2 linked regions of the Pararoseomonas sp. SCSIO 73927 genome follow. The protein of the gene in region 1 interacts with the protein of each later gene in a pairwise test. Links are inferred from orthologs where the notes say so. Each region holds a gene or a part of one and is shown on either strand. Other genes may lie near its edges.

Region 1 (7,336 bases):
TCGCCCGTGCGTCGCGTCCATGCTGCCCCTCTCCCCTGCGGCCCGGCCCTCCATCTCGGCCACCTCGCAGGTCCCGGCAAGGGCGGCGGCTACCCCCCTGCCGCGGCCTCCTCCGCCCAGAGAGACCAGGCACGGCCGATCTGCCCGTCATTCGCCAGGGCGGCGGCCCTGGCCTCCTCCTCCGTGAGGTAGACCACCTCGCCCAGCCGCATCGCCTCGCACTGCATCCGCGCGCCGACCTCGGCATAGACCGCCCGGAAGACCGCCTGTGGGACGGAGCCCCCCACCACGGTGGAGCCGTGGCCGCGCATCAGCACCACCGCGGCATCGGCCAGGGTGCCCGCCAGGGCGTCCCCCAGCCGGTTGTCGGTGATGAGCAGGCTGGTCGCGGGCCCGGCATGGTCCCGGATCTCGAACACCGGCGCGCCCGCGCCGATGAAGCCCCCCATGTGGCAGACGCAGCGCAGCGTCATCCCCCGCACCGCCCCCAGCGGCACGACGGAGGGGGAGTGGCTGTGCACCACGGCCATGACGTCGGGCCGCGCGCGGTAGAGGGCGGCGTGGATGAAGCGCTCGAGATAGGAGCGCGGCGCCGCCGGATCGACCGCCTCGCCGTCCAGGTCCAGCTCCACCACGTCTCCGGGCGTGACGCGCGCCGGGGCCATGTTGCGCGCGATCAGGAAGCGGTCCGGCCGTTCCGGGTGCCGCGCGCTGACATGCCCGAAGGCGTCCACCACGCCCCGGAGGGCCAGGATCCGGTTGGCGAGCGCCAGCTCGGCCTGCGCTTCCACTCCTGTCACGCGCCGTGGGCCTTCAGGTTGACGTGCACGTTCTTCTCCTGCGTGAAGAACAGCAGCTCCTCCAGGCACTCGTCCCGGCCGATGCCGGACTGCTTCCACCCGCCGAACGGCGTGCCGAGGAAGTGGGTGCTGACCTTGTTGATCCAGACGTAGCCCGCCTCCACCTCCGCCGCCATGCGGTGGGCGCGGCGCACGTCGTTGGTGTAGATCGCGCAGGTCAGGCCGTACTCCACGCTGTTCACCTCGGCCAGCATCGCCGCCTCGTCCGTCCAGCGCAGCACGGACTGCACCGGGCCGAAGATCTCCTCGGAGGCGATCCGCATGGACTGGCGGACGCCCGTGAAGACCGTCGGCTCGATGAACAGCCCGTCCCGCAGCGCGGGATCCGCGGGCGGGCCGCCGCCGCAGAGCAGCCGCGCGCCCTCCGCCCGGCCGGCCTCGATGTAGCCCAGCACCCGGTCGTACTGCGCGCGGGAGACGATGGCGCCCATGGTCGTCGCCGGATCGGTCGGCATCCCCGGGCGGAAATGCGCGATGCGGGCGCGGATGCGCTCCACCACCGCGTCGTGGATGCTGTCGTGCAGGAAGACGCGGCTCATCGAGCCGCAGGACTGGCCGCACCAGGTGTAGTTCATGCCCTGCACGGCGCCCGCCGCCACCTCGTCCGGATCGGCGTCGGGGAAGGCGATGAGGGCGTTCTTGCCGCCGAGTTCCAGCAGCACGGGCTTCAGGCGCTCGGCGGCGCCCCGCATCACCGCGCGCCCGGTCGGCACGCTGCCGATGAGCGTGACCATGGCGACGCCGGGATGCGCCGCCAGCGCCTCCCCGGCCTCGCGCCCGCCGGTGATGAGGCCGAACACGCCCCTGGGCAGCAGGCCGCCGACGAGCTCCGCGAGGCGCAGGCCGGAGAGCGGCGCCTGCTCGGGCGGCTTCATGATGACGGCATTGCCCGCGGCCAGCGGCGCCGCCATGCGGCCGGCGGAGAACATGAAAGGGTGGTTGAAGGCGACGATACGCGCCACCACGCCGTAGGGCTGGCGCATGGTGAAGTTCACCGCGTCCGGCCCCATGGGGACGGAGTGGCCCTTCATCTCCGTCACCAGCCCGGCGTGGAACTCCAGCAGGTTGGCCGCGACGTCGGCGTCGCTCCGCATCTCCGTCACGGGGTTGCCGCCATCGGCCGCGTCCAGCATCGCCAGCTCCGCCCCGTGCTCGCGGATCACGGCGGCGATGCGGCGCAGGATCTTCGCCCGCTCCAGCGGCGGCACGCGCCGCCATTCCCGGAACCCGGCCTGCGCGGCGGCCACGGCCGCGTCCACGTCCTCGGCCAGCGCGACCGAGGCCTGGCCGAGCGGCTTGCCCGTGGCCGGGCTGACGCTCTCGCTCATGCGCCCGCCCAGCGGCGCGTGCCAGGCGCCATCGTAGAACAGCCCGTTCCGCTGCGGCAGGACGAGCCCGGTGGGCACGGGATGGTCGAGGGGCATGGTCGTCTCCTGCGGGATTGGCAGCGTTGAGGAACCGCACCGGCCGGGAACCCGTGCGGGAGCCCGCTCCATCCGGAGCCACCCTTGTATGATGGGGACCCAGAAAGCAGGTCAACTCATAATTATCGTATTGTGATAATAAGGAGCGATCGTTAGGTTGGTCGTGGGATGGATCGGAGGTCCCCGCCATGGCGTCGTCGCACCTCTCCCGCCGGGCTTTGCTGGCGACGCTTCCACCGCTGACGGCTGCGCGGCCGGCGCGCGCCGCGTGGAAGCCGTCCCGCCCGGTCTCGCTCGTCGTCGGCTTCGCGGCAGGATCGGGGACGGACGCCGTATCCCGTGTCGTCGCTCCCCTCCTCGCGGAGGAAATCGGGGCCGGGGTGGTGGTGGAGAACCGGCCGGGCGCGAACGGCGCCCTGGCCGCATCCTTCGTGGCCCGCGCCCGGCCGGATGGGCAGACGGTCCTCATGGCGACGAACACGACCCATGCGGGCAACCCCGCCCTGATGCGCCGCCTGGACTACGACCCGGTCCGTGACTTCACGGCCGCGGCCTACCTCGGCAGCATCAGCTTCGTCCTGTTGGCGGCTCGGCGCGTCCCCGCGCGTGGGGCCGCCGAGTTCGTGTCCTGGGCAAAGGCGCAGCCCTCGGGCGTCACCGCCGCCTCGGCGAATGCCCACGGCCTGCTGGGCATGAGCAGCCTCGCGCGGAGTGCCGGCTTTTCGGTGACCAACGTCCCCTACAGCTCCGCCGCGCAGGCGCTGACCGACATCTCGGCGGGGCGGGTCGACGCCGTCATCCTCGATGTCATCGCGAGCATCGGCCAGATCCGGGCGGAGGCGCTGACGCCGATCGCCGTCATGGGCGGGCAGCGCTCCTCCCTCCTGCCGGAGGTGCCGACGCTGCGGGAGGCCGGCATCCCCGCCTTCGAGGTCGAGGGCTGGATGGGTGTGGTGGCCCCGGCCGGCGTGCCCAACGAGGTCGGCGCCGCCCTGTCCGACGCTCTCGGCCGGATCGTGGCGCGGCCCGAACTGCGTTCCCGACTGGCAGCCATCGGCTTCGACGTCCGGTTCAGGCCCGCGCACGCCTTCGCCGAACTGATCGCGGCCGATCTGCGGCGCTGGTCGGCGGCCGCGCGGGAGGCCGGGATCGAGCCCGAGTAGCGCGCCGCCTGGATGTCCGGCGGTGGCCCAGGGTGGCGCCCCATTCTCCCCCGCGAGGTCAGGCCCCGGCCGCGCGCGGCGGGTACTCGCGCGCCAGCACGCGCCGGAAGCGGCGCAGGGGCTGGGCGGATCGCTCGACCTTCACGCGCAGCATCGTCCCCTGCCAGGCCGCCATCAGGAAGGCGCCGAGGTCGCCGGCCCTCCCGCCGTCACGCCCCGCCAGCATCGCCGCCAGCACCTCCTCGAAAGCGCCGGACTGCCTCGACATGACCTCGGCGAGCCTGATGCGGATCGCCTCGCTGTGCGGCGGGATCTCGGCCGCGAGATCGACGACGAGGCAGCCGCGCCGGAAGCCGCCATCGTCCAGCAGCGCCTCGATCCGATCGAAATAGGCCTCGAGGCGCTCCCGCGGTGCCAGGTCCGGGTTGGCAAGGGTCGCCGCCATCGTCGCCTCCAGCCGCTCGGCGTAGTGGTCGAGCGCCGCGAGACCGAGCGCCTCCTTGGAGCGGAAGTGGTTCGTGAGCGACCCGTGCGGGACGCCGGCCTCCCCGGCCACCTCCCGCACGCCGGTGGCGGCGTAGCCGCGCGCGTGGAAGACCTCCGCGGCCGTGGCGACCAGTCGGCCGCGCTGCGTGTCCTTGCCCATGGCCCGTTATCTAATACACTTGTATTGCGCTGGCCAGCGGCATCCGCCGGGGAAGGCGAAGGAGGACCTCATCCATGCCCCACCACCGCCTGATCGCGAACGGGATCGGCCTCCACGTGGCCGAGCTGGGGGAGGGGCCGGCCGTCCTGTTCTGCCACGGCTTTCCCGCCATCGGGGCGAGCTGGCTGGCGCAGATGCAGGCCGTCGCCGCCGCGGGCTACCGCGCCCTGGCCCCGGACATGCGCGGCTACGGCCGGAGCGACGCCCCCGCCGCCGCCGAGGCCTACACGCCTTTCCAGACGGTCGGCGATCTCGTCGGCATCCTCGACCGGCTCGCCATCCCGGAGGCGGTCGTTGTGGGCCACGATTTCGGCGCCTCCGTCGCCTGGAACGCGGCGATGATGCGGCCCGACCGGTTCCGCGCCGTCCTCGGCATCAGCGTCCCCTTCATCCAGCCGGGCGGCCCGACCTTCCTCGACGCCATCCGCGCCTCCGGCCGCACCGGCTTCTACATGTTCGACCAGATGCGGCCCGAGGCGGACGGGCTCTGGGCCGACGCGGCCGTGACCATCCCTGGCAACCTCTACTGGACCTCCGGCCAGGCGCCGGAGGCCACCCGCTGGGATCCCTTCGACCCCGCGCGCGGCCTGCTCCGCCCCGCGCCCGAGCCGCTTCGCGGCATCGACCCGGACTATGTCGGGGAAGCCGTCGCCAGCTTCTCGCGCACCGGCTTTCACGGAGCCCTCAACTACTATCGCGCCATCGACCCCTTCTACGCCGTCGCCTCGGGCGTCTATTCCGGCGCGATCATCCGCCAGCCCAGCTCCTTCCTGACCGGCGCGCGGGACGGGCTGAACGCCGTGCGCCTGCCGACCGAGGAGGGAATGCGGAAGGCGCTGAAGGACCTGCGCGGCTTCGAGATCGTGCCCGAGGCCGGGCACTGGCCGCAGCTCGAGACGCCCGCGGCGGTGAACGCGGCGCTGCTCCGCTTCCTCGCGACCCTGCGCTGATCCTGCCGTGCCTGTCCCGCTGCCGGAGGGTCCTGCGATCGCGCGACGGCGTCCCCGGGCAGGGCGGCCCCTCGCTGCCTCGGCGGCCGCGGCTCCGGGCCGCACCGTCCTGAGGGGCCGCCTACTCCCGGCCCTTCCTCAGAAGGCCGGAGACGAGGCAGCGAAACGCCTCGACCGCCCTGGCGAGGACGGCGGGCGGGTCGTCGGACGCGGCGACCCAGAGGGCGGCGTTGAGGGCGGCCCCGTTGACCAGCCGCGCCGCCGCCTCGGCATCGACCGGATGCACCGTGCCCGAATCGATCAGCGCCTGGATCGTCCGGGTTGTCGCGACCAGGCAGGTGTTCTGGCCGGGCCAGCCCGACGGATCGCCGAGCACGGCCGGGCCATCCAGCAGCACGATCCGCTGGATCTCCGGCTCCAGCGCCATCTCGATATAGGCGATGCTCTCGTCGATGAGGCCGAGCCACGGGGTCTCCGCCCGGTCGGCCACCTCCCGCAGCCGCGCGGACATCTCCACGTCCATCCTCTCGATCACGGCCCGGAGCAGGCCCTTCTTGTCGCCGAAGTTGTGGTAGAGCGCGCCGCGCGTGAGCCCGACCTCGGCCGTCAGCTCGTCCATGGAGGCTGCCGCGTAGCCCTTGGCGGCGAAGGCCCGGCGCCCGGCGGCGATGAGCTTGCCGCGCGTCTCCTCGATCATCTCGTCACGCCGTCGGCGCACCATGCCCGCTCCATTTCACCGGCAAGAACCCGGTGTATTGACATACGGCCTGTATGTCTTATCTCCAGTTCATACGAGGCGTATGTAACTACGCCTCCGGCCACCTGTAAGGGTTTTCCGCCATCACCGACATCCAAAACGAGCGGGTCGTCCTCGCGGCGCGCCCGGAGGGCCGGCCTCGCCCGAGCGACTTCCGGCACGAGACCGTGCCCCTCCCAGGCCCGGGCGAGGGCGAGGGCGAGGTCCTGCTGGAGACGGCTTTCCTCTCGCTCGACCCTTACCTGCGCGGGCTGATGAGCGAGCCGAGGCCCTATGGAGACCGCATCGGGATCGGGGAGGTCCTGGCCGGCGAGGTGGTCGCCCGGGTGCGGCAGTCCCGCCATCCCGATTGGAGGGAGGGCGACACCGTCCTGTCCCATTCCGGCTGGCAGCGCTTCGCCATCTCGGACGGAACCGGGCTGAGCCGCATCGATCCGGCCATCGCGCCCGTCTCCGCGGCGCTGGGCGTCCTCGGCATGCCGGGCTTCACCGCCTATGCGGGCCTGCGCAACATCGGCCGGCCGAGGCCGGGAGAGACGGTGGTGGTGGCCGCCGCGAGCGGCGCGGTGGGCTCCGCCGTCGGCCAGATCGCCCGGATCGGGGGCGCGCGCGCCGTCGGCATCACCACCGGCCGCGACAAGCTCGCCTACGTCAAGGACGAGCTGGGCTTCGACGCGGTCGTCGACCACGCGGCGCCCGATTTCGCCGAGGCCCTGGCCCGTGCCTGCCCGGACGGGATCGACGTCTACTTCGAGCTCATCGGGGGAAAGGTCTGGGACGCGGTGCTGCCGCTTCTCAACCCGTACGCGCGCATCCCCCTCTGCGGCCAGACCGCCCACTACAACGACGCCTCGCGGGGCGGCGGCGCGGATCGCCTGCCCGGCACCATGCACGAGCTCCTCTACCGCAGCGTGACGGTGCGCGGCTTCATCCAGACGGAGTTCGCAGAGGCGCAGCGGCCCGACTTCCTGCGCGAGGCGACCGCCTGGGTTGCCGAAGGCCGGCTGCGCTGGCGGGAGGACGTCGTGCAGGGGCTGGAGAAGGCGCCCGAGGCGTTCATCGGCCTGCTCGAGGGCGGCAACTTCGGCAAGCCCGTCGTGCGGCTCGGCGAGGGCTGAGACACAACCCCCACCAACGAATCACAGGGATCCATGCAATGAACAAGCGCGACGCGATCTTTCCGCCCGGCCGGCAGGCCCTCTACGAGAAGCACCGCTACTCCGCGGCGATCCGCTCGGGCGACCTCCTCTTCGTCTCCGGCCAGGTCGGCAGCCGGGAGGACGGCTCGCCCGAGCCGGACTTCGAGAAGCAGGTCCGACTCGCCTTCGAGCGGCTGAACGCCGTGCTGAAGGCCGCCGGCGCCAGCTTCGACGACGTGGTGGACGTGACCACCTTCCACACGGACCCGGAAGCGCAGTTCGAGACGGTGATGGCCGTGCGCGACGAGGCCATCGGCGCGCCGCCCTATCCCAACTG
Region 2 (5,837 bases), 3.7 Mb from region 1 along the record:
AGGAGGTACCGCCCGGCCAGCCCGGCGCCGAGCGCGTGCGCGGCCGCCCGAACTTCGTGACGGAGGCCGCGGCCGCGGCCCGGATCATGGCCCGGCCGGACGGCCCGCGCGTCGCCGCGCTGGGGCTGAACGGCTGGGACACCCACGCCTCCCAGGGGACGGCGCGCGGCAACCTTGCGAACCGGCTGGGCGCGCTGGACGACGCCCTGGGCGCGCTGCGGGAGGGCATGGGCCCGGTCTGGCCGGACACGGTGGTGGCGGTGGTGACGGAGTTCGGGCGTACCGCCCGGCTGAACGGGACCGGCGGCACGGATCACGGCATGGCCACCGCGGCGCTGCTGCTCGGCGGGCGTTTGAAGGGCGGGCGGGTGATCGCCGACTGGCCAGGGCTGGCGCCGGAGCAGCTGCACGAGGGGCGGGACCTTCGCCCCACCACGGACCTGCGCGCCGTGCTGGCGGGCGTGATGGTGGAACACCTGCAGCTCGACCCCGCTGCCATCGCGCAGGTCTTCCCGGACAGCCAGGCCGTGCGCCCCCATCCCGGCCTGATCCGGACTTGACGCCCGCCTGGCCCGGAGTTCAGGGCCCGGGACCCGGCCAGTACCCGACCGGCGCCTGACCGGCATCTGGGACGCCCGCCTTGCGGGGGAGGCCCTCCCGCCGCGCGGGGCGGTTCGGCTGTGCGCAGGTTCCGGGCTGCGCTACAACCCGCGCCCCGCCGAAGGACCGCCGAGAGGGCCACCGCATGACCGAAGCCGCCCCCGCAGAGGCCAGCGCCGTTGTCGAGACCCGCTCGGCCCGCTTCGGGAACCGTCTACCGGTCGCTGTCATTGCCGGCCCCTGCCAGCTGGAGAGCCGCGCCCACGCGCTGGAGACGGCAGGGGCGCTGAAGGAGATCGCGGCGCGGGTGGGCTTCGGCCTCGTCTACAAGACCTCCTTCGACAAGGCGAACCGCACCAGCGCCGATGCCCCGCGCGGGCTGGGGATGGAAAGGTCCCTGCCGATCCTGGCGGAGATCCGGGACAGCCTCGGCCTCGCCGTCATCACCGACGTGCACGACGCCGCCCAATGCGCCCCGGTGGCGGAGGCGGTGGACATCCTGCAGATCCCCGCCTTCCTCTGCCGGCAGACGGACCTGCTGCTGGCCGCCGCCGCGACGGGCCGGGCGGTGAACGTGAAGAAGGGCCAGTTCCTGGCGCCCTGGGACATGAGGAACGTGCTGGCCAAGATCACCAAGGCCGGCAACCCCAACGTGCTGCTGACGGATCGCGGCACGAGCTTCGGCTACAACACCCTCGTCTCCGACTTCCGCGGCCTGCCCATCATGGCGGGAATGGGCGCGCCGGTGGTGTTCGACGCCACCCACTCCGTGCAGCAGCCCGGCGGGCTCGGCGGCAGCTCCGGCGGGCAGCGGGAGTTCGTGCCGGTGCTGGCGCGGGCGGCGGTGGCGGTGGGGGTCGCCGGCCTCTTCATCGAGACGCATGAGGATCCGGACCGGGCGCCCTCCGACGGGCCGAACATGGTCCCGCTCTCGAGGTTCGAGGGGCTGATGCGCGACCTTGTCGCGATGGACCGGCTGGCGAAGACGCAGCTGGGCGCGGCCGCGTGAGGCCTCTGGTCCTCGTCCCCTCGCGCCTCGCCTCCACGCGCCTGCCGCGCAAGCCGCTGGCCGATCTCTGCGGGGAGCCGATGATCGTCGCCGTATGGCGGCGGGCGGTGGAGGCGGATGTGGGGCCGGTTTGGGTCGCCACCGACACGCCCGCGATCGCGGAGGCCGTTCGCGCCGCCGGTGGCCAGGCGGTGATGACGCGGGAGGACCACCCCTCCGGCTCCGACCGCATCCACGAGGCGCTGGGGCGGATCGACCCGGACCGCCGCAGCGACGTGGTGATCAACCTCCAGGGGGACCTGCCGACGGTCCGGCCGGAGACGGTCCGCGCCACCGCGCTGCCGCTGGCCGACGCCGAGGTGGCGATCGGCACGGCCGTGGCGCCGATCCGGCGGGAGGAGGAGCGGCTCGCGCCGAGCGTGGTGAAGATGGTCGGCTCGCCGCTGGGGGAGGGGCGGTTTCGTGCCCTCTACTTCACCCGCGCGACCGCGCCCTGGGGTGAGGGGCCGCTGTACCACCATATCGGCCTCTACGCCTGGCGCCGGGCGGCGCTGGAGCGCTTCGTGTCCCTGCCGCCCTCCTACCTCGAGGGGCGGGAGAAGCTGGAGCAGCTGCGCGCGATGGAGGCCGGCATGCGGATCGACGCGATGGAAGTGGGGGAGGTGCCGCTCGGCGTGGACACCCCCGAGGATCTGGAACAGGCCCGGCGCATTCTGGCCGGGCCATCGCCCGTCCGCGCCTGAGGCGCCGCGCAGGACGGGCCGGCGAGGGGGCTGAGAATGGACTATCCGGTCGAGGTCCGCGGCGACGCGCTGACGACGGCGCGCTGCACGGTGGAACTGGAGGCGAACGGCCTCTCCGCCCTGCGCGCGGCGCTGGACGGCCCGCTGGGCGCGCAGTTCGAGCGGGCGGCGGAGGGCATCCGGCGCGTGCAGGAGCTGGGCGGGCGGCTGATGGTGACGGGGATGGGCAAGTCCGGCCATGTCGGGCGGAAGATTGCCGCCACCCTCGCCTCCACCGGCACCTCCGCCTACTTCGTCCACCCCGGCGAGGCGAGCCACGGCGACCTCGGCATGATCCGGCCCGAGGACGCGGTGCTCGCCATCTCCTGGTCCGGGGAGGCGCCGGAGCTCTCGGACATCATCGCCTACACGCGCCGCTTCGGCGTGCTCCTGCTCGCCATCACCTCCCGGGCCGGGAGCGCGCTGGGGGCCGCGGCGGACCTACCGCTGGTGCTGCCGGTGATGCCGGAGGCCTGCCCCAACGGGCTCGCCCCCACCACCTCCACCACCATGCAGATGGCGATCGGGGACGCGCTCGCGGTGGCGCTCCTCTCGATGCGCGGCTTCACCGCCAGCGACTTCCGGCAGTTCCACCCCGGCGGGAAGCTCGGCTCCCGGCTGCGAAAGGTCGGCGACCTCATGCACTCCGGCGCGGACGTGCCGCTGGTGCGGGAGGGAGCCACCCTCTCCGACGCGATCGTGGAGATGACGCGCAAGCACTTCGGCGTGACGGCGGTGGTGAACCCGGCCGGCGCCCTCGTCGGCGTGGTGACCGATGGCGACCTGCGCCGCGCCTTCGCCCGGGGCTTCGCGAACGAGCGGGTGACCGACGTGATGGGCCGGGCCCCCCGCGTGATCGGGCGCGACGCCATGGCGGAGGAGGCGCTCGCCAGGCTGCAGGACGCCAAGATCACCAGCCTCTTCGTCGTGGAGGACAACCGGCCTGTCGGGATCATCCACCTGCACGACCTGCTGCGGGCGGGGGTGATCTAACCCCCCCGCGCCACCTCCGGCCCCTTTCCGGGTGAACCCTGGGCCGCCTCGCGCGCTATAGGCGGAGGCCGTGCGGCCGGATGGAGCGGAGGGACCGCATGGCGACGCGACGGGTACCGCGCTGGATGATCTGGACCGGGGTTCCCGCCGTCCTGGTCGCGCTGCTGGTGATCTTCTGGTCCTGGGACTGGTTCATTCCCCTGGCGGAGTCCCGCGCCTCGGCGGCGCTGGGCCGCAAGGTGACGATCGAGCACCTGCATGTCCGCCTGGGCCGCGTGACTGAGGTCTCGGCGGACGGCGTGCGCGTGGCCAACCCCGACGGCTTCCCCGAGGACCCGCCATTCGCCCGGGCCGAGCGCCTCATGGCCCGGCTGGACGTGATGGCCTACTGGAATGACCGCGCCATCGTCATCCCTGCCATCGAGGTGACCCGCCCGGTGGTGGAGGCCCGCGCGCTGGAGGACGGCCGCACCAACTACGCGTTCAGCACGGGCAAGCCGGCGGGCGAGAGCCAGCCCGCGCCGCCGCCGGACAGCCCCTCCGCCGCGCCCCGGATCGGGCTGCTGCGGATCGTGGAGGGCCAGGCCCGCGTGGCCATCCCGAGCCTGAGGGCCGACTTCCAGATGGCGATCGCCACGCGGGACGAGGAGACCGAGCAGCCCCGCATCGCGGTGGAGGCGCGCGGCACCTATGCCGGCCAGCCCATCGCAGGCACCGCGCTCGGCGGCGCCGTGCTGGCGCTGCAGGAGACGGGAAAGCCCTGGCCGATCGAAATGCAGATCGCCAACGGCCCGACGCGGGTGAGCCTCAACGGCACGCTGCAGAACCCGCTGGAGCTGCAGGGCGCCAACATCCGCCTGGAGCTGCGCGGGCCCGACATGGGGCTGCTGCAGCCGCTGACCGGGGTGCCGATCCCGAAGACGCCGAACTACCAGATCGCCGGGCAGCTGGACTACGTGGACGGCCGGGTACGCTTCCGCGACTTCAACGGCCGCATGGGCAACAGCGACCTCTCCGGCACGATCACGGTCACGACCGGCGAGGAGAAGCCCTTTGTCGAGGCCGACCTGCGGTCCCGCCGCGTGGACTTCGCCGATCTCGGCGGCTTCATCGGCGAGGAGCCTGGCCGTGCCTCGACGCGCGGCCAGAGCCCGCAGCAGCGGCGCGAGGTGGCGCGGAACGAGTCCCGCGGCCGCGTGCTGCCGGACGACCCGATCAACTTCCCCAAGATCGACGCGGCCAACGTGCGCCTGAACTACCGGGCGGACGACATCGTCGGGCGCAACATCCCCTTCGACAACATGCGCGCGGCGATGGAGGTGAAGGACGGCGCCATCACCCTGCAGCCTCTGGCGGTCGGTGTCGGCACCGGGCAGATCTCCGGCAACATCGCGCTCACCCCGCAGGAAGGGAACCGGCTGCACGCCCGCGCCGACGTGCAGTTCCAGCGCCTGGACGTGTCCCGCCTCATGCAGGCCACCAACACCTTCGAGGGCGCGGGCCGGATCAACGGGCGGGCGCGCATCGACGGCACGGGGCGGTCCTTCGCCGACATCCTCGGCAGCGGCAACGGCGAGGTGACGCTCGGCATGTCCGGCGGCAACCTCTCCGCCCTTCTGGTGGACCTCTCGGGCCTACGGATCGGCAACGCGGTCCTCTCCGCCCTCGGCGTGCCCGGGCGCACCACGGTGCAGTGCTTCGTCGGTAACGTCGTGCTGCAGCGGGGGAACGCGAACCTGCGGACGGTCATCGTCGATACGGAGGACGTGATCGTGAACGCCACGGGGAACGTGAACATCGCGCGGGAGGCGCTGAACGTGCGCCTGCGGAGCGATTCCAAATCCTTCACGATCGGCGCGATCCCCACCTCCATCCTCATCGACGGCAGCTTCCGCAACCCCGATGTCGGGCCGGACATGACGGAGTTGGCGGCGCGCGGCGGGATCATCGGCGGGCTGGCGGCGCTGGTGGCGCCCGTCGCCGGGCTTCTGCCCACCATCCAGTTCGGGACCGGCGAGGACAATCGCTGCGAGTCCCTGGTGCGCGGCGGGCGGCCCGCCGCGCGTTCAGCGCGCTAGGCTGTCTCCCGCCGCGCGCTAGGCCGTTTCGTTGAAGAGCTCCCGCCCGATCAGCATCCGGCGGATCTCGCTGGTGCCGGCGCCAATCTCGTAGAGCTTGGCGTCGCGCAGCAGGCGGCCGGTCGGGTAGTCGTTGATGTAGCCGTTGCCGCCGAGGCACTGGATGGCCTCCAGCGCCATCCAGGTCGCCTTCTCGGCGGAGTAGAGGATGGCGCCCGCCGCGTCCTTGCGCGTGGTCTGACCGCGGTCGCAGGCGCGCGCCACGGCGTAGACGTAGGATTTCGCGGCGTTCATCACCGTGTACATGTCGGCCAGCTTGCCCTGCATGAGCTGGAAGGTGCCGATGGGCTGGCCGAACTGCTGGCGATCGTGGAC

Evidence for each region. The genes of interacting proteins can lie anywhere in the genome.
Region 2: the proteins of VQH23_RS05010 (region 1) and VQH23_RS22420 interact in binary tests that used the Escherichia coli proteins (3 or more experiments, as listed by UniProt). The link is inferred for Pararoseomonas sp. SCSIO 73927 from one-to-one orthologs.

Annotation. Positions count from the first base shown.
Region 1 is NZ_CP146232.1:1,052,090-1,059,425, reverse strand. The notes cover bases 2,300-5,271. They hold VQH23_RS05010 (TetR family transcriptional regulator), read right to left. Parts: upstream 4,094-5,271; coding sequence 3,506-4,093; downstream 2,300-3,505. Other genes in these bases: VQH23_RS05000 (TetR/AcrR family transcriptional regulator), read right to left, coding at 5,225-5,271; VQH23_RS05005 (alpha/beta hydrolase), read left to right, coding at 4,168-5,103; VQH23_RS05015 (tripartite tricarboxylate transporter substrate binding protein), read left to right, coding at 2,473-3,447. In the rest of the region: VQH23_RS05025 (class II aldolase/adducin family protein), read right to left, coding at 90-800; VQH23_RS05020 (aldehyde dehydrogenase family protein), read right to left, coding at 797-2,284; more of VQH23_RS05000, read right to left, coding at 5,272-5,824; VQH23_RS04995 (zinc-binding dehydrogenase), read left to right, coding at 5,944-6,978; VQH23_RS04990 (RidA family protein), read left to right, coding at 7,017-7,336. UniProt on the Escherichia coli protein: Involved in response to both electrophiles and reactive chlorine species (RCS). Represses the transcription of the nemRA-gloA operon by binding to the NemR box.
Region 2 is NZ_CP146232.1:4,744,118-4,749,954, reverse strand. Bases 483-3,478 are described here. They hold VQH23_RS22420 (3-deoxy-manno-octulosonate cytidylyltransferase), read left to right. Parts: upstream 483-1,605; coding sequence 1,606-2,352; downstream 2,353-3,478. Other genes in these bases: VQH23_RS22415 (KpsF/GutQ family sugar-phosphate isomerase), read left to right, coding at 2,389-3,384; kdsA (3-deoxy-8-phosphooctulonate synthase), read left to right, coding at 746-1,609; VQH23_RS22430 (DUF1501 domain-containing protein), read left to right, coding at 483-560. Also shown: more of VQH23_RS22430, read left to right, coding at 1-482; VQH23_RS22410 (AsmA family protein), read left to right, coding at 3,483-5,462; VQH23_RS22405 (isovaleryl-CoA dehydrogenase), read right to left, coding at 5,481-5,837. UniProt on the Escherichia coli protein: Activates KDO (a required 8-carbon sugar) for incorporation into bacterial lipopolysaccharide in Gram-negative bacteria.